4 regions of the Natranaerobius thermophilus JW/NM-WN-LF genome follow, and region 4 is predicted to be linked to each of the others. Evidence: riboswitches for the same ligand, from Rfam matches in the RefSeq annotation. Region 4 holds a riboswitch; each other region holds the start of a gene.
What was found. Region 4 has a riboswitch for thiamine pyrophosphate ahead of thiS (sulfur carrier protein ThiS). Riboswitches for the same ligand answer to the same signal wherever they lie in the genome.
Positions count from the first base shown of each region.

Region 1: linked by a shared signal. The riboswitch ahead of NTHER_RS14255 (MtnX-like HAD-IB family phosphatase) and the one ahead of thiS (sulfur carrier protein ThiS) in region 4 are both predicted to bind thiamine pyrophosphate.
Region 2: linked by a shared signal. The riboswitch ahead of thiT (energy-coupled thiamine transporter ThiT) and the one ahead of thiS (sulfur carrier protein ThiS) in region 4 are both predicted to bind thiamine pyrophosphate.
Region 3: linked by a shared signal. The riboswitch ahead of thiW (energy coupling factor transporter S component ThiW) and the one ahead of thiS (sulfur carrier protein ThiS) in region 4 are both predicted to bind thiamine pyrophosphate.

Region 1 covers NC_010718.1:3,054,268-3,058,823, reverse strand. The annotation lists gene NTHER_RS14260 (efflux RND transporter permease subunit) at 1-1,255, shown strand, start outside; TPP riboswitch at 1,337-1,442, shown strand; gene NTHER_RS14255 (MtnX-like HAD-IB family phosphatase) at 1,539-2,219, shown strand; gene NTHER_RS15730 (YgaP-like transmembrane domain) at 2,324-2,500, shown strand; gene NTHER_RS14250 (DMT family transporter) at 2,613-3,449, shown strand; gene NTHER_RS15475 (PHP domain-containing protein) at 3,570-4,556, shown strand, end outside.
Region 2 covers NC_010718.1:292,045-296,600, reverse strand. The annotation lists gene NTHER_RS01550 (biotin transporter BioY) at 1-120, opposite strand, end outside; gene NTHER_RS01545 (DNA polymerase Y family protein) at 354-1,619, shown strand; gene NTHER_RS01540 (hypothetical protein) at 1,634-1,897, shown strand; TPP riboswitch at 2,029-2,139, shown strand; gene thiT (energy-coupled thiamine transporter ThiT) at 2,338-2,895, shown strand; gene NTHER_RS01530 (O-methyltransferase) at 2,885-3,508, opposite strand; gene NTHER_RS01525 (nitroreductase family protein) at 3,580-4,179, opposite strand; gene NTHER_RS01520 (hypothetical protein) at 4,462-4,556, shown strand, end outside.
Region 3 covers NC_010718.1:2,670,100-2,674,655, reverse strand. The annotation lists gene NTHER_RS12590 (RNA-guided endonuclease InsQ/TnpB family protein) at 1-1,110, shown strand, start outside; TPP riboswitch at 1,395-1,497, shown strand; gene thiW (energy coupling factor transporter S component ThiW) at 1,638-2,153, shown strand; gene thiD (bifunctional hydroxymethylpyrimidine kinase/phosphomethylpyrimidine kinase) at 2,275-3,102, shown strand; gene thiM (hydroxyethylthiazole kinase) at 3,099-3,920, shown strand; gene tenA (thiaminase II) at 4,130-4,556, shown strand, end outside.
Region 4 covers NC_010718.1:2,008,298-2,012,853, forward strand. The annotation lists gene NTHER_RS09680 (IS6 family transposase) at 1-157, shown strand, start outside; gene dapF (diaminopimelate epimerase) at 427-1,326, opposite strand; gene lysA (diaminopimelate decarboxylase) at 1,328-2,644, opposite strand; TPP riboswitch at 2,778-2,884, shown strand; gene thiS (sulfur carrier protein ThiS) at 2,982-3,182, shown strand; gene NTHER_RS09700 (thiazole synthase) at 3,184-3,972, shown strand; gene thiH (2-iminoacetate synthase ThiH) at 3,976-4,556, shown strand, end outside.

The sequences.
Region 1 (4,556 bases), 1.0 Mb from region 4:
AGTAGAACAATATCTTTTAGATGAGGAAGAAGTTGACTCTGTATACGCAACCATAGGTGAGCGAGCTAGTCAAAGAGAAGGAGCAGGGTACACTCAAAGAACTCCCCATCGCGGTGAATTGATGGTGATATTGGAAACAGATGAGCAAGAAAAACTTGCCCAACAAGTTGAGAGTGAATTTTACGATCATGACCAGGCCTCAATTAGCGCTTCCGAGATGGAGGGAGATTTAGAGATGGGTGGTGATGCTATTGAAATTGACTTAATCGGTCCAGAACTTGACACACTGAGGGAACTGTCTCAAGATATAGCTAATGAAGTTTCTGAATTAGAAGTTGTTTCAAATGTTTCGAGAAACTTACCTACACCCAGACCAGAACTACAGGTTTCTCCCAAAGACGAACAAAGCATGTTAAAAGGAATTACTCCCATTCAAATGTCTCAAGACTTAGAAACTGATTTAACAGGAAGAAGAGCAACAATTTTTAGAGAAGATGGTAGAGAGATCCCCATAGTATTAGGTTACTTTAGCGAAGGACCTGAGTCTACTGAAGAAATAAAAGAAAAATACCAGGATATTGCCACAGTTGAAAAAGAGCCAGGCCCTACGGTTATCAATCGACAGGACGGTCAGCGCTATGTAACAATTTCAGCCGATTCGGAAACAAGAGATGTTCGGGGAGCGGTAAATAGTATCCAAGATAGATTAGATAATGTGGATATCCCGCAAGGTTATCGCCTAAATTATGGGGGCGCTTACGAGGATATGTGGTCCTCATATTTAGAGCTAGGTGGAGCTTTGGCTTTATCTTTGTTGCTAGTATTTATGGTCATGGCAGGTCAATTCGAATCTTTACGTTATCCTCTTGTTATTATGGTCAGCATACCTTTTTCTTTTGTAGGTGTAATTCTAGCACTATATATTTTGAATGATACTTTAAATGTGGCATCAATAATGGGGGTTATTATACTTTCAGGATTAGTTGTTAATAATGCTATTGTTTTAGTGGATTGCATTAAACGGGAAGATAGTGTCCTTGAAGGTGCTTCCCTTAGATTGAGACCCATTTTGATGACTACTATTACTACCTTGTTGGCATTAATTCCCATGGCTATTGCCGTTGGTCCTGGGTCTGAAATTCAAAACTCTTTGGCTTTTTCTCTTATAGGTGGATTGTTTAGTGCTACTCTACTAACATTAGTGATACTGCCTTTAGTAATCATCTGGATTAAATCTAGATTTAATCTAGATTAGATATATTGAATTGAGTGGAAATTTTTATGAAATTCAATTGACAATTTATGTAATTGAGTGATACTATAATTTTAAATTAAGTCAGCAAATTAGGGGAGCCGTATTGGCTGAGAGTGGACCTGAAGAGGTCCTGACCCTTTAACCTGATCTGGGTAATGCCAGCGCAGGGAATTACTCATAGATCCTGTAATGTATTAGTTAATAGGACCTTTCCCTAGATCGGGTAAAGGTCCTAATTTTTGTTAGTTGATAGTGGTTCCCAATATATAAGGAGAGTGATTAAGTGAGTGATGAACATACTAATAGATTAAGGAAGCCGCGCTTGTTTGTCACGGATTTTGATGGAACCGTTACATTTCAAGACAGTTGTAATTTAATGATTCAAACTTGTGCCCGAAATGGATGGCAAGAGCTTAATCAACAGTGGGAAAAAGGTGAGCTTACGACAAAAGATGTTGCTCGAGAGACCTTTAAGTTATTTGATTGTTCCTGGGAGGATGTTAGCAGAGCTATAAGTAATATTCAAATTGACCCTGATTTTAAAAAATTTGTTGACATAATAAATAGAGAAGGTGATCAGCTATACATTGTAAGTGATGGTTATGATTTATTAATTAAAGAAATTTTAGGTAGAGAAGGATTATCACATATTCCTTTTTACGCTAATAAATTATTGGTTAACAATAGAAATTTCAGTATGACAACACCATATTCTAATGATAACTGTCATCAGTGTGGTAGCTGCAAAACTGCAATAATTCGAAGCTTAATTAGCAATTTTAAAACTGTCCCTAAAACAATCTATGTAGGAGATGGCTATTCAGACCGATGTCCCATAGAAATTGCAGACCTTGTTTTTGCCAAAGAAAAACTATATCAAATAGCAAAATCGAAAGGAATTGAAGCTAATAAAATTAAGAGTTTTCAGGATGTAATAAATAAACTAGATATTAAAACGGAATAATCTATGGAATAAATACGAAACTATAAAACTGAATGGATACCAGCTTGGAGAAGTTGAAAAAATACAGACTAGATCAATATAATCCTTAATTAGGAGAGATAAACTTGATTGATTCAATGTATATCCAAAAAAATGTAGGTTTTTACGATCGTATAATCAGAATTGTCATTGGTATAGGTCTGATAGTTGTACCTGTACTATTTGGATTCCCTGGCTGGTTAATTGCTTTACTTGCAGCTTTAGGCGGGTCAAATATTTTAGAGGGAGTTTTGGGTTTTTGAATAATTTATCACTTAGTGGGGTGGTCTACCCTGACAAATCAATTTTTCTGATTTTAATCTTTAAGGAATAACGGCCTCATTTCAGGCATCCAATAATATTGAGGTGGGGTCGATGTTTTTCCAGTCTGGTTATTTTAAAATTCTTATTTCAGCTTGTATTTGGGGAACTGTGGGTATTTTTGCCAGATGGAGTGCAATGCCAGCTACTGACCTGGCTTTCTATAAGACATTATTTGCCTGTTTATTTTTATTGTCGATTTTGCCCAGGGAAGATCTTTTGATCACAAATAAATTTAAGGCATACATGGTTATCTTTTTAACAGGAATTTTATATGCTTTGAATGCAATTTTATTTTTATCTTCTATCTATCTAACCACTTTAAGTAATTCTCTATTTGCTTATTACACTAAACCAGTAATTGTAGCATTTTTAGCCCCTTTTTTCTTTCGAGAAACTCCGGAGTTCAGAAATATCCTGGCCATAGTCATTTCTCTGGTAGGTTTAGCCTTAATTTTAACCCCTTCTGTAGTCAGTATATCAACTCAAGACTTGGCAGGGATCGCCTTAGGTTTGTGTGCTGCTATAAGTGCTAGTCTAGTGGTGATCTTAGTAAAGCTAGTGCAATTACCGGCGCCTATAGTAGTTTATTATAAAATGGTTGTGGCCATCTTGATAATGTTGCCCTTGGTGAATTTTCAAGCTAATTTCCACCATGGGCAAATTTTTATAGCGGCAATTATAGGTGTTATTCATACTGTTTTGCCATATATTCTTTATTACTCGGGCATGCAGGTAGTAAAAGCTTCATATGGAATTACTTTAACTTACTTTGATCCTGTTGTGGCTTCTTTTTTAGGGGTGTTAATTTTTGGAGAAGAATTAACCTATCTGTCTCTAATTGGAGGGATATTAATAATAAGCAGTGGTGCAATCATAATGCGTCATTAATCAAGATTATGGGTCACACTTTAAACAAGATGTAGACTTCAACAAAATTAGCCATGAAAACCGAGGAAATTTTTGTTATAATGAGTAGAAAAAGTTTTTACGGTTTGGCGGTGACACAGGATGTATGTCTATAAAGGCAATATTCACATTCACACTAAATACTCTGATGGTACCTCTACAATTGAAGAAATAGCAGAGAAAGCAAAAAAAAGAAATTTGGATTTTATTATTATTAATGATCATAGACATTTATTAGGTAAACAGCGCAGATTAGAAGGTTATTATCATGATGTACTTGTTATTATTGGTTCTGAAATCAACCTGGAAAAAAACCATTATCTTGCTATCGGAATAGACGAGGAAATCCCTAGAAACGAAGATAATCCCCAGGAAGTTATTGATGAAGTTAATCGGCAAGGTGGGATAGGTTTTATAGCCCATCCTTACGAAAAAGGTTCTCCATTAGTCCGCAATAACAGAACATATCCTTGGACAGACTGGGATGCCCAAGGATTCACCGGGATGGAAATAATCAACTATTCCAGTCAATGGCGTGATGGAATTGATTCCAAATTACAAGGCTTATATGCAAACTTTATAAATGATCAAGCTTACTTTAAATTTCCCAATAAAGAAGCCTTTGAAAAATGGATGGAACTGACTAAAGAGCGAAGAATTGTTGGTATTGTAGGATCTGATGCCCATGCACCAATACTTTCCAAATTTTATTTTTCAATTACAGTCTTAAGCTATGACTATCTATTTAGATGTAGTAATAATTATATTTACCTTGAAGAACCTTTATCCGAAGAATATGTGACTGCAAAACAACAAGTACTAAACGCTCTATCCCGAGGAAATTTATATATATGTCATGATAGGAAAGATTCAGGAGATGGATTGGTAGCTTACTTAAAATCTTCAGATAACCACAGGTTTTTCCCTGGAAGTAAATTAAATTCAGGAACATACACTTTGGTGTGTCAATTTAAAGAGTTTGTACCTTCTAAGACTAAACTGAAATTACACATGTATCGGGACGGACATTTGATATCGGAGTATCCTTTCCCTTTTAGGGAAAAAATTCGGTTTAAGCAAGGTACATAT
Region 2 (4,556 bases), 1.4 Mb from region 4:
CACACCCATTGTTTGGCCCGTCACCGGTACAGGGCTAATAGGTACATAAACATAAGAAAGTACACCAGTAACAGCAGCAAATAAGGAAATAACTACTAAATCTCTGATATTACTATTCATAAGAATGCACTCCTTCCCAAATAGAAATATAAAATAGATGCTAACGCTAAAAACTAATAAATAAAATCAATAAATCAAATATATTATAATTACAACTCTCCTGTCAACCTCGTAAAATGAGGTGGTTAACAACAGCTTTTTACAACTATAATTTAACAGTAATATGTGCGAATCACTTCACTTTACTTCGAACATGTGTTCTGCTATAATGTTTTCTACAGGAGTGATGCACAATGAGCGACCCCATAATATTTCACATTGACGTTAATTCTGCGTATTTATCATGGGAGGCTGCTTACAGGCTGCAAAAAGGTGCACAACTTGATTTGAGGCAAGTCCCCTCAGTAGTTGGTGGAGATTCACAAAAACGTCGTGGAATTGTACTGGCTAAATCCATACCAGCAAAAAGCAAGTTTAAAATTCAAACCGGAGAGCTGTTGAGCAGTGCTCGAAAAAAGTGCCCTGACCTGTTTGTAGTACCACCCAATTATGATCTATACCTTCGATGCAGTAATGCCATGGTCGAATTGCTGTACGAATACTCCCCTTTTATTCAACGCTATTCGGTTGATGAAGTCTTCCTGGATTTCACCAATATGGAAAAACAATTTGGGGATTATCTTACCGCCGCTAATACTATTAAGGCCAGAGTAAAAGAAGAACTCGGGTTCACAGTGAACATAGGAATTGGCCCCAATAAGCTCTTAGCTAAGCTGGCATCAGAATTTAAAAAACCCGACCGAGTTCACACATTATTCCCTGAAGAAATTCCTACTAAGTTGTGGCCACTACCTGTAGGAGAATTATTTATGGTGGGAAGGGCTACAGAAAAAAAGTTACTTGATCGAGGAATCACTACCATTGGGGAACTGGCTAAAACTCCTCGCAATAAATTGAAACTTTGGTTGAAAAGTCACGGGCTTTTGATCTGGGATTTTGCCAATGGAATTGAGGAGTCTTCCGTTAGGCCAGAAGGTTTTCCTATGAAGGGTTTAGGAAATTCTACTACTACTCCCGAAAATGTGGCTGATAAAGAGACAGCACGGCTTTGGTTATTATCTTTAACTGAAAAGGTCAGTAGCCGATTACGTGATGCTCATTGTTACGCACAAGTAGTCAATTTATCAATTAAAACCTCACAGTTTATTTCCTACGGTAAACAAAAAAAATTACTCAATCCCACAAATTCTACTAAAGTTATTTTCGAAACTGGTAAAAAACTTTTAAATGAATTATGGGATGAAGAAGAACCCTTAAGACACATAGGAATTTCACTATCTTCCCTTTCATCGAGTAAGTCTTACCAACTATCGATGTTTGACAAATTGTCTATTGATACGGATTCAGAAGAGTCTTTTTATAAAGCTATCGATAAAATCAGGGCTAAACACGGGGAAACTTCTTTAATCCGGTCCTGTTTTTTACATTCAACAGTTCCTCCCTTGGCAGGAGGAGTAGATGCAGAAGAAGAGTATCCCATGATGTCTAGCTTATTATAGAAGGGAGAATTACTGTGAAGGTAATAATGAAACCTATAGAAATGATTGCCTGGTTTAAAGAAGATGGAATTCCTAAACCTTTAAAATATCGTATCACCACTTCCGAAGGTACTAAAAAAGTGGTTAGTGTTGACCAAGTTATATCCACATCTGAAGAAAAATTAACAGGCAACAAAATGATTGTTTACACTTGCCAAAGTACTATCGGAGAAACCCAAAAAATTTATGAATTGAAATACGAAATATCTTCATGTAAGTGGTATCTTGCCAAGATTTGAAGAGTTCGTCACGCATTCTCGTGACTTTAGTCATGAGTTAGTGGCGACATATGTTAGTGAAAGAATTTAAATTAATATGCATTGTATTATATTTACACCCATGGTAAGATAGTAATAACAATCGAATTTTATTAAGCCAATAGGGGTGCCGGGGATCGCCTTCCCGGCTGAGAAGGGCAATTAGTCCTACCCTAGAACCTGACCTGGATAATACCAGCGTAGGGAATTGGCTTTTAGTCTAGGCGAGCTATATAGAGTTTTCTGTATTATTTATGTATTATTTACGACTAAAAGCGCAATTCCTAAGGAATTGCGCTTTTTTTAATATGGGCTGTGTTAAAGTTGAATGTTGATAGTTGAACTCTTCAATTTCACACTAAGAGTTCAACTATCAACAAAGGAGTATAAAAGAGCCTTAATATAGGAAAGGAGAGTTCATTATGGAAAACGTATCAAAAAATGTCAGAATCCTGGCAGAAACCGGTATCGCAGTGGCTTTGGCATTGCTTTTAAGCATGATTAAGCTTTACACCATGCCCCAGGGAGGATCTGTTAGCTTAGAGATGTTACCTATATTTATCATAGCCTTTCGTTGGGGGTTAAAACCCGGAATACTGGCAGGAGTCACTTTCGGGATATTACAGCTAGCAGTAGCAGGCTTTATAGTTCACTGGATACAATTTTTCCTGGATTATCCTGTAGCTTTTGCAGGATTAGGTTTAGCTGGAACCTTTTCATCATGGATTAGAAAAGCGAATTCCTCGGCCAATATAATCTTACCTATAGTCACAGGTGTTATTTTAGGTGGAATGGTCAGATTTGTCTCCCATTTTTTAGCTGGAGCTGTGTTTTTTGGCGACTATGCTCCCGAAGGGCAAAGCGTCTGGATGTACTCTTTGTTGTATAATTCCAGTTATTTAGTTCCGGAACTAATAATCACTATAATTGTTATAGTTTTATTGACCTTGACTAGAGTGAAAAAATACTTTACTGTCTAATCTTATAACTCAAAGTAACACCATCGCCGACAGGTAAAATAGTACTGTAAAGTCTATCATCAGACATTACTTTGCGATTATATTCATCAACAGGAGCCCCTAAATTTCTTGGGGCTCCTTTAACTTTGAATAAGGTATCATCTGCAACAAGCACCCCACCCTGATTCAACAAATTAATACTGTTTTCCAGTACTTTAGGGTATAATGATTTTTGAGCATCTTGAAAGATTATATCATAGGGACCAGTTAAGTCCCGAATTTTCTCGCTAATATCACCATAAACCAGTTCTACAGAATTTGAAAGACCCGCTTCCTCTATATTTGTTTTAGCTTCTTGATAGAGTTTAGGGTCTTTTTCAATTGAAATAACTTTCCCTCCAGTTTGTTTTACAGCTTCGCCTAACCAAATAGTTGAATAACCTAGACAGGTACCAAATTCTAGAACTTTTTGAGCATTTATCAACCTAATCAAAAGACCTAAAAATTTACCCGTCTCCAGCTCTATACTGGGTTGTACATCATCCCGTTGATATTCTTCTTCCTTAATAGTATCTGATTTACAATTATCCCTGACTATGTAGTTTTGAATATAATTAAAAATTTCTTGATCCACATTTATTACCCCCTCTAATTTTGCATTGGCATTGGCTTTAAAATTGGATATCTATAGATACTTATGGTTTCTTATTTAAAAACCTTTATTCTCTCATCTAGAGGTTTAAATTCCTTTTCTCCCGGAGGAGCTGTAGGTTTACCAAAGGGCATTTGGGACACCAGTTCCCAGTTTTCAGGAATATCCCATTCTTTTTTTACAGCATCATCTATTATAGGATTATAATGCTGTAAAGATGCGCCAAAACCTTCTAATTCCAACGCTGTCCACACTACGTATTGTAACATGCCGGAAGAATGATGAGACCAAATTGGAAAAGTATCTTTATACTTGGGGAATTTTTGCTGAAGTTCTTGAACTGGCTCCTGATCTTCAAAAAATAACACTGTTCCATATCCACTTTTAAAGGAGTTAAGTTTTTCTTCGGTCTTAGGAAATTTCTTTTCAGATACTTTTTCTCTAAGAATATCCTTAATAATTTCCCATAATTTATCGTGATGTTCTCCTAATAATAATACCACCCTTCCACTCTGAGAATTAAAAGCAGATGGAATGAATTTTACAGCATGTTCAATAATTTTTTTAATTTTGTCATCGGAAATGACAGCTTCTTTACTAATCCCGTAGATAGAACGCCTCTTTTCAACAGCAGTATAAAAATTTCCTTCCAACAGTAACACACCTCCAAGTTTATAAATCACCATCACTTATTCTCTGAGATTTTATTATGTTTTCTAGAAATAGTAATAATACACCTTCATGTTAACAATTACTATTATAATTAGCTTTTGTTTTTATTCAAAATTAAGAATTATTCTAATATGTATATATCCTTGAAAATCATACTTAGAAGAGTATAATAAAATAATAGGATCTAATTGCGGTTGTTTTTTAGCAGCCGCTAAAAGCTAAAACTACAAGGGAGAGTGATTTAAATTTATGTCTTAGTAATAGTGTTAAACGAAACGGAGTATTTAGATGAACTATTAAAGAAATTTATTGAAATCGGAATTCCGGGAGGTACTGTAATTGACTCTGAAGGAATGGG
Region 3 (4,556 bases), 660 kb from region 4:
TACGAGTCAAAAAAGAATAAAAATATTCATCAGAAAATAGATATAGCTGGTCTTATCTATAATCATTGCATTGCCCTCCACAAAAGGTATTATAAACTAACAGGTAAACACTTAAATAAGTTTCAGTTAATGAAGCACATAACCAAATTAAAGAAAAAAGACAAATATCAACATTGGAACCTAGTAGGCTCACAAGCAATTCAAGATATAGTAGATAGAATAGATAGAGCATACCAGTTATTCTTTAGGAATTTGAAACATGGTATTAAAACTTCACCGCCTAAATTCAAAAAAATTAAAAAATACAAAAGCTTCACTTTAAAACAAGCAGGTTGGAAATATGTTGACGATAACTTAATCAAAATCGGAAAGAAGGTCTATAAATTCAGTAAAAGCAGAGAGCTTCCAGAAAATATTAAAACTGTAACTATAAAACGAGATCCTTTAGGCGACCTGTATATTTGTTTTGTAGTTAAAGAAAAAATCGAAGTCCCCGATAGGCAGGGTAAAAGCTCCATCGGCTTGGACTTTGGCTTGAAGACATTTCTTGTAGCATCAGACGGTACGAAATATGAAGCACCATTCTATTATCACCACAAATTGAAGGAATTAAAGAAAGCACAGAAAGAATTAAGTTCAAAAGAAAAAGGCTCTAATAACCGAAACAAAGCTAGGAAAAAAGTTTTTAGACTTCATAAGAAAGTGGTCAATCAGCGTAGAGCCTACTTCTTTAAACTGGCACATGAGCTAACAGATAAGTATGAATACATTTTTATTGAAGACCTCAACATGAAAGCTATGCAAAAGATGTGGGGTAAAAAGATTCAAGACTTAGGATATTCTACTTTTGTTGAAATTCTCGAATATGTTGCCAAGAAAAAAGGTTCTAGAGTAGTTAAGGTAGATCGCTTTTATCCAAGTTCAAAAATTTGTAGTAAGTGCGGTGAAATAAATCAAAACCTTAAACTATCAGACAGAATTTTCGAATGTGATTGCGGTTTAAAAATTGACAGAGATCTGAACGCTGCAATTAATATACACATGGGCGGGGCATCGTCCATTGGGTTAGGAAACGTAAGACCTGCTATCATAGAGGCTGTTTCTGCTTGACCCCAGAATCCCACTGCTTTAGCTGTGGGAGTATGTCAAGAAGGCGGTTCGCCCGAACCAAATAGCCAAAAAGATGTTGGAAGATGGAGAAAAAATAGATAAAATTATGAGATATACTGGATTAACTAAAAAACAAATTGATGATCTTAAAAAAGAATTAAAATTGATCTGAAGTCGAGATGATTAAATTTACAAAAATTAACGAATATGATATCTTTATATTAAGAAAATTTATAATGAATATTTATGCAAAAAATTTATGGCAAAAACTTTATAATGAATTGGAACACCGCCGGGGGAGCCCCAAAAATGGGCTGAGAGGGTAAACACCGACCCCATAACCTGAACTGGTTAATGCCAGCGAAGGGAGAGCGGTTGCCGTAGGCTAAGATTTAGAACAAGACAGTGTATATACGGCTCCCGGTCTTCCCGGGAGCTTTTTTTATTATCAGAATTATTATCATGGATTAATATTATGCCTTAATATCATGCCTTAATATCATGACTTATCATGGGAGGTGGCTACGATGTTACAAAATAACACCCGTAAAATAACTTTGATGGCTTTGTTAATCGCTATTGGAACCTTTACATCTCATTTGATTTGGTTTCCAGCTGGTTTCGCTAAAGCTTATCCTATGCAGCACGCTATTAATGTAATTGCCGGTATATTTCTCGGTCCAGGTCCAGCAGTTCTGATCGCATTTATGATAGGTTTATTACGTAATATTTTGGGTATCGGAACTTTACTTGCTTTTCCGGGTGGTATGGCAGGGGCTTTACTGGCCGGAATAGGTTTTAAAATGGCTAGACAGCGCCCTTACGGAGCTTTTATTGGAGAGGTATTCGGCACTTCTATTATTGGCGCTTTGCTATCAGTCCCTATTGCCAGATTGATCCTAGGCCATGAAGCTGTGATCTACTTTTATATTCCACCCTTTGCCATAAGTGCCATTGTTGGGGCATTCATAGGAGTTGGCTTGAGTGTGGTATTAGAAAGGGTCCGGGGAGACAGATCTATTTCCATGACAGATCATCTTTGATATACCCCCTATATATTCTCGCAGTTAAAGCAGTGGGGCTTTAGTGGGGTTTTAGCGGGACTTTAGCGGGGCTTTCTCTTTCTGTTTCTCATAAACAACTATAACAAAAAAGGGTGATTATATGTCTAAAACAAAAGTAGTTATGACCATTGCAGGTTCTGATTCTGGGGGTGGTGCTGGAATACAAGCTGACCTAAAAACATTTCAGTCTATAGGAGTATTCGGAACTACCGTGCTAACAGGTGTGACTGCCCAGAACACTGCAGGGGTACAAAACGCTGTTCATCTTGAATCTAGTTTGGTGGCAGAGCAATTTAAGTCAGTGGCGGAGGATATGGAAATTTCTGCAGTAAAGACGGGGATGCTTTCAAATGCTCAAATAATTGAAACCGTTTCCGATAATCTTGCTTCTTTTTCAACGAAACCTTGGATTGTAATTGACCCTGTTTTGGCAGCTACAAGCGGTGATTTACTACTAGAAAGACAAGCAGTATCAACTTTGCTAGAGAAGCTTATTCCCATCTCTGATATCATCACTCCTAATATTCCCGAAGCAGAGATATTGACTGGCATAAACATTGACCATTCAAAAGACTTACAAAAAGCAGCTCATAAGTTGAAGGAAGCGGGAGCAAAATCCGTATTAATCAAGGGTGGACATACAAGTGGAAACGCTACTGATCATTTCTTTTGGGAAGATGAATATCACACATTTTCAGCTGAAAGAGTGGGCGTTGGCAGTCTTCACGGAACGGGTTGTACCCTGGGATCAGCTATATGTGCATATTTGAGTAAAACAGATGATCTATTAACTAGCATAAAATTAGCTAAAAAATACGTTACACAAGCCATTAATAATAGTTTTACAATCGGTGAAGGTTCAAAAGTACTCTTGCATTCATCAATAGGAGATGAAGAAGTGCAAGAAAAGGAGGAATTAAATGCATGAGTACATTCAATTCTAATTTTAAGTTGGGAACTTATTTGACACAAGTTAGGCAAGAAAATCCTTTAGTCCATGCTATTACTAATTATGTCACAATGAATGATTGCGCTAATATTACATTGGCTGCCGGCGCTTCACCGGCTATGTGTGAGAGTAGGGACGAAGTATCTGATTTTGTGCCCCTGGCTAAAGCACTTTATATAAATATCGGTACAATAAATCAAGAACACAAGGATTCCATTTATCTGGCAGCAGAAAAAGCTTCAGAATTAGAAATACCAATTGTTCTAGACCCGGTGGGTGCTGTGGCCATAAAAAGCAGGCTGGACTTGGTGAAAGATTTACTGACTAATTACAATGTGAGCTGCATCAAAGGTAATAATGCTGAAATTAAATGCCTTGCTGGTCGCAAAGGTCATGGAAAAGGAATGGACTCCCTGGACTTGGGTGAGGACATTCAAATGGTCAATTCAGAGCTCTCTGAGAAATACAACACAATGGTATTGGCAACGGGAAAAACAGATTTAATTACAAAAGGAAATATAACAGTTAAAGTTAGCAATGGAACACCTTTATTAGGTCGGATTACGGGCTCGGGCTGTATGCTAGGAATCCTGATCAGTGCTTTTATCGGGGCCTCAGATAATGACTGGGAAGCTGGAATAGCGGCAACTGTTTCCATGGGAGTTGTCGGAGAGATGGCTGAAGAGAGTATTTCTAGTTCAACTGATCTCGGTAGTTTTCGAGTTAAAATCTTTGATCACATGGCGGCTTTAACAAGTAAAGAATTGCAAGAGAGGGGGAATGTGTCTGAGTTATAAGATATAAGTAGTGCGCAAGTAGTTAAAATCGCGTATGGCTGCATCTCGATGCGCTTCGTCGCACTTTCGTCGTATGATGAAGCATCCTGATGGATGCAGAAACATCTTTTGTATCTCTGTGTATATGGTCGGCACTTGGTGCACCTTGATGCATATGGGCCTGCTCTACCTTTTATTAAAAGTAAAAATATAATTTGTGAGGTGATATCATGAGTTATTGTCAAACATTGCGTGAATTAGGTAGTGACGTATGGGACGGTTGGCATGAGCACCCTTTCATTAAAGGAATAGGCAATGGGAACCTGGAAAGGGAAAAATTTATCTTTTGGATTAAGCAGGATTATCTGTATTTAAAAGACTATGCCCGGGTATTCGCTTTAGCTGGTGGTAAAGCTAGAAAATTAGAACAGATGCAGATGTTTGCCAGTTTAATGGATGGAATATTAAACACTGAAATGAAATTACACAGAGATTATTGTGCTGAATTTGGAATTGATACTCAAGAATTAGAAAAGATTAGTAAGTCACCAACTTGTCAGGCTTATACGGATTTTCTAGTTAGAACCTCTGCCAATGAAACTGTTGGAGTAACTGTAGCGGCGTTACTGCCATGTTTATGGGGTTTTTATGAAATTG
Region 4 (4,556 bases):
GTCAGCCAACAAGTTGATTGCGGTATTTGTGTTTGCTTTTAACTTTGTTAGGACAAGCAATGTTTTGAATCAGTCTACTCCTGCTCAAGTTGCTGGGATTAATTACTCTAATCGTAATAGGACTTTTTGGCTTTTACATAGTAATAATGCCGCTTGACTGCCAAATCTTTTGAAATCTTGCGAGCAAATGAGCTTATTTTTCATAACAACTTAACAGACTCAATTTCTTCCTAACTTCATCTCTTATTTGATTATATCATTTATTATAAAATTTTTTCTATATTTCTTCCTGATTTGTTTTTCTTAGCAAGGGAAAAGTTAAAGAAACAGAAAAGTTTGGTAATATAAAAATAATAGTCCGGCTCTTGACCGGACTTGTTGTAATATCATCTAAATTAGATAAATTTAAAATTATTTTTTGCTAAATTAATAAAATATTTGATTATTTAATTCCCCGCTATACACATGCTCAGCTGGGCCAATCATATAAAGTTCTTCAGTATTATTATCCCAGTTGATAAAAAGCTTGCCACCGGGCAGTTCCACATATGCCATCCCATTACAAAAACCATTAATAGTTGCTGCTACTACTACCGCACAGGCCCCTGTACCACAAGCCAAAGTTTTACCTGCTCCTCTTTCCCAAACTTGTACTCGTAAGTGGTTCGAGCTTTCCACTTTCACAAACTCCACGTTAGTACCATAGGGGAATAGATCGTGCTTTTCAATAATAGGGCCTAACTCTAATAGTTGTTCTTCTGGAAGTAAATTTTGAACAAAAATTACGGCATGAGGAGGACCTGTAGAAACTTCAGTCAGATAATATATCCCATAAGGTGTATCTATCGGCCGTTGGCGAGCAATGTCATTTCTATCGTTTTTAACGGCTAAGGGTATATCAGAACTCTTCAAAAGGGGTTTTTCCATATTAACTTTAACAAGCTGTTCTTGACTTCCAACCATACCCGATAAATTAATTTCACCCATTAAGTCAAAATTTTCAACAATTTCAACTCTTTTGATTCCCGCAGTAGTTGCAATCGCCAATCGTTTTCCATCTGTCTCTTCTGTTTTTGCCAGATATTTAGCTAAGCATCGAATAGCATTCCCACACATTTCTGCCTCTGAGCCATCAGAATTATAAATTCTCATTTGATAGTCAGCATTTATGTTTGAATTCTTACAAGAAGAGTAAATGACTAGCCCATCAGCCCCAATTCCAAACCGACGGTCACATAGCCGTTTTGCCAGATCAGGATAATTTCTCTGAAAATCTTTCATCAAAATAAAATCGTTCCCCAAACCATGCATTTTTTCAAACTTCACTTTAGTTCCTCCTAAACCTTTCTGGGATAAGGTCATTTTGGATCACATCTTCTAAACTTTCTCGACGAACTATGAGATCAGCTTGACCTTGGTTTACTAACACCACTGCTGGTTTTGGTAGTCTATTATAATTACTTGACATGGAATAAGTATACGCACCACAGCTAAAAACGGTAAGTAAATCTCCAGGTGTTAGATTATCTACTAAATCTATATTTTGTAGGAGAACATCACCTGATTCACAGATTTTACCTACAACAGTATAACTATTATTATGAGGATAATTGGCCTTGTTTGCCACTACAGCAGAGTATTCAGCTCCGTAAAGAGCTGGTCTAATATTATCGCTCATTCCTCCGTCTACTGAAACATAATTTCTAATACCTGGTATTTCTTTAATGACTCCAACACGATACAACATGACACCCGCTTCTCCAATAATTGAACGCCCGGGTTCAAAAATTAATTTCGGCAATTCTATTTTAGAGTCTTTTGCCATATCCAGGATAAGTTGGGATATTTCATTCATAAGTGAATCAATATCTAATTTCGAATCATCACTTCGATATTTTATTCCCATACCCCCACCTAAATCCAGTTCCGAAATACTGTAATTATATATTTTTTGAATTGAAATTAATAATTCCATCATGGTTTTAGCAGCTAATCTATAAGGTTTACTTTCATTAATTTGTGAACCAATATGACAGTGTAGTCCTTGTAAATCAATATATGAAGATTTGATTGCAAAGTTTACAGCTTTCATTATATCGTCTTGACGTAAGCTGAAGCCAAATTTGGAGTCCTCTTGACCAGTTAATATATATTTGTGGGTATGAGCCTCTATCCCGGGTTTAACTCTAAAATAAATTTGGACCCTAGTACTCTTTTTTTGTGCTAACTTTTCAATCAGTTCAAGTTCCAAGAAGCTATCAACTACTATTCTTCCCACATTACAATCTAAGGCATATTCTAATTCTCTTGAGGTTTTATTATTTCCATGAAATAACAGCTTGTCCCCAGGAAAACCAGCCTGAACCGCTGTAAATAATTCCCCTTCCGAGACTACATCAAGGAACAAGCCTTCTTCTTCAACTATTTTACAAATGGTTGTTGACAAAAAAGCTTTACCAGCATAAGCCAATTCAGTTGTAGGATAATATTGTTCTAAAATTCTTCGATATTTTCTACATTTATTCCTAATATGTTCTTCATCTAATATATTCAAAGGTGTATCATATTGTTGAGCTAATTTTACTAAATCACAACCACCTATTTCCAAATTTCCATCTTCATTGATTATTACTGATTCTGACATGACCACTTATAATCACAACCCTTTTATTTTTAAAACTAATCCTATCACTGTTTTTTAATATTTGTCAATAAAACAACAAATTATCCTTGACAGTAAATAGTTTAGAAATAGTATAATAATGTTGAATCAAATATTCGCCAAGCAGGGGTGCCTGAATTCAGGCTGAGAAAGGCCAGTACCGCCTTACCCTTTGAACCTGCTCTGGTTAGTACCAGCGTAGGGAGCTTGTATTGACTAATATCCAAATTAGTCAAGTCAAACTCACCTACTTATGCAGGGTGAGTTTTTTTAATCTAATCAATAATTTACGAGAGTTGAAAATCTTGGAGGTGACAAAATGACAATCAAAGTTAATGGAGAAACAAAACAGGTTTCGGATAATTTAACGGTAAACCAACTTTTTTGGGAATTAAATTTAAAATCCCGCGGTAAAATTGTGATCTTAAACAGGGAAGTAGTTCACAAAGACGAATGGGAAAAGACCCAATTATCAGAAGGTGACGAAATTGAAGTATTAAGTATGGTTGGAGGTGGTTAATTTGTCTAATGACATTTTGAAAATTGGCGGTAAAAAATTAACAAATAGGCTGATTGTGGGCACTGGCAAATTCCCTAGGAAAAGTCTGATTCCACAAGTTTTAGATAGTTCCGGCTCTCAGGCTGTTACAGTTGCTTTAAGGCGCGTTGATTTAAATTCCGATGATGAAAATGTCCTGGATTATATCAATCAAGACTGTATTTTGATGCCAAACACCTCAGGAGCTAGGAATGCAGAAGAAGCAGTAAAAATTGCTCAAATAGCACAAGCTGCTGGATGTGGTAATTGGGTAAAAATTGAAGTTATTAAAGACCAAAAATACCTTTTACCAGACAATTCAGAAACTTTAAAAGCTTCAAAAACCCTAGTGGATGAAGGGTTTAAAGTCTTTCCTTATGTTAGTCCCGAGTTATCAATTGCCCAGGAAATGGAGCAAATTGGAGTTGAAGCTGTAATGCCCTTAGGAGCACCTATTGGTACTAATAAAGGGCTTGAAACCCGTGAGCTCATTAAAATACTAATATCTGAGATAAATTTACCTATTATTGTTGATGCGGGTATCGGTCGGCCATCTCAAGCGGCCGAAGCTATGGAACTAGGCTGTGAAGCTGTGCTAGTAAATACCGCTATTGCTACGGCTGAAAACCCAGTTTTAATGGCAGAAGCTTTCAGTCAAGCTGTCAAGTCGGGAAGGAAAGCATATTTATCCAAAGCCGCACCCGTGAAAGAGACTGCTGAAGCTTCTTCACCTTTGACTGGTTTTCTTCGAGACGAAAATGGGGAGGGATAAGTAATGAGTTTTAGAGATTTTATTAAAAAATACCAACAGCTAGACTTTCAGCAAACTTTTCAAGATATCACTCCCCAAAGGGTTGAAACCGCAATTTATAAAGACAATCCAAACTTTAGAGACTTTTTAGCCATGCTATCGCCAGCCGCAGAAAATTACCTGGAAGAAATGGCGCAAAAAGCTAATCAACTCACCACAAATTTTTTTGGAAAAGCTATCGTTTTGTATGCTCCCATTTACGTTAGTGATCATTGTGATAATAACTGCCTTTATTGTGCTTTTAAAGTAGATAATCAGTTTCAAAGAACTACTTTAAGCCTTGAAGAAGTTGAACAAGAAGCCCAAGCTATCAGCCATACTGGTCTTCGCCATATATTGCTTTTAACTGGTGAATCTAAACCACATGCACCCCTAGATTATATAGAAAAATGTATTGATATTTTAAAAAAATACTTTTCTTCTATAGCTATAGAAATCTATCCATTGACAGCCAAAGAATATAAACAGTTAATTGACAATGAAGTTGATGGACTTACAATCTACCAAGAGGTTTACGACGAAGATATTTATCAACAAGTTCATAA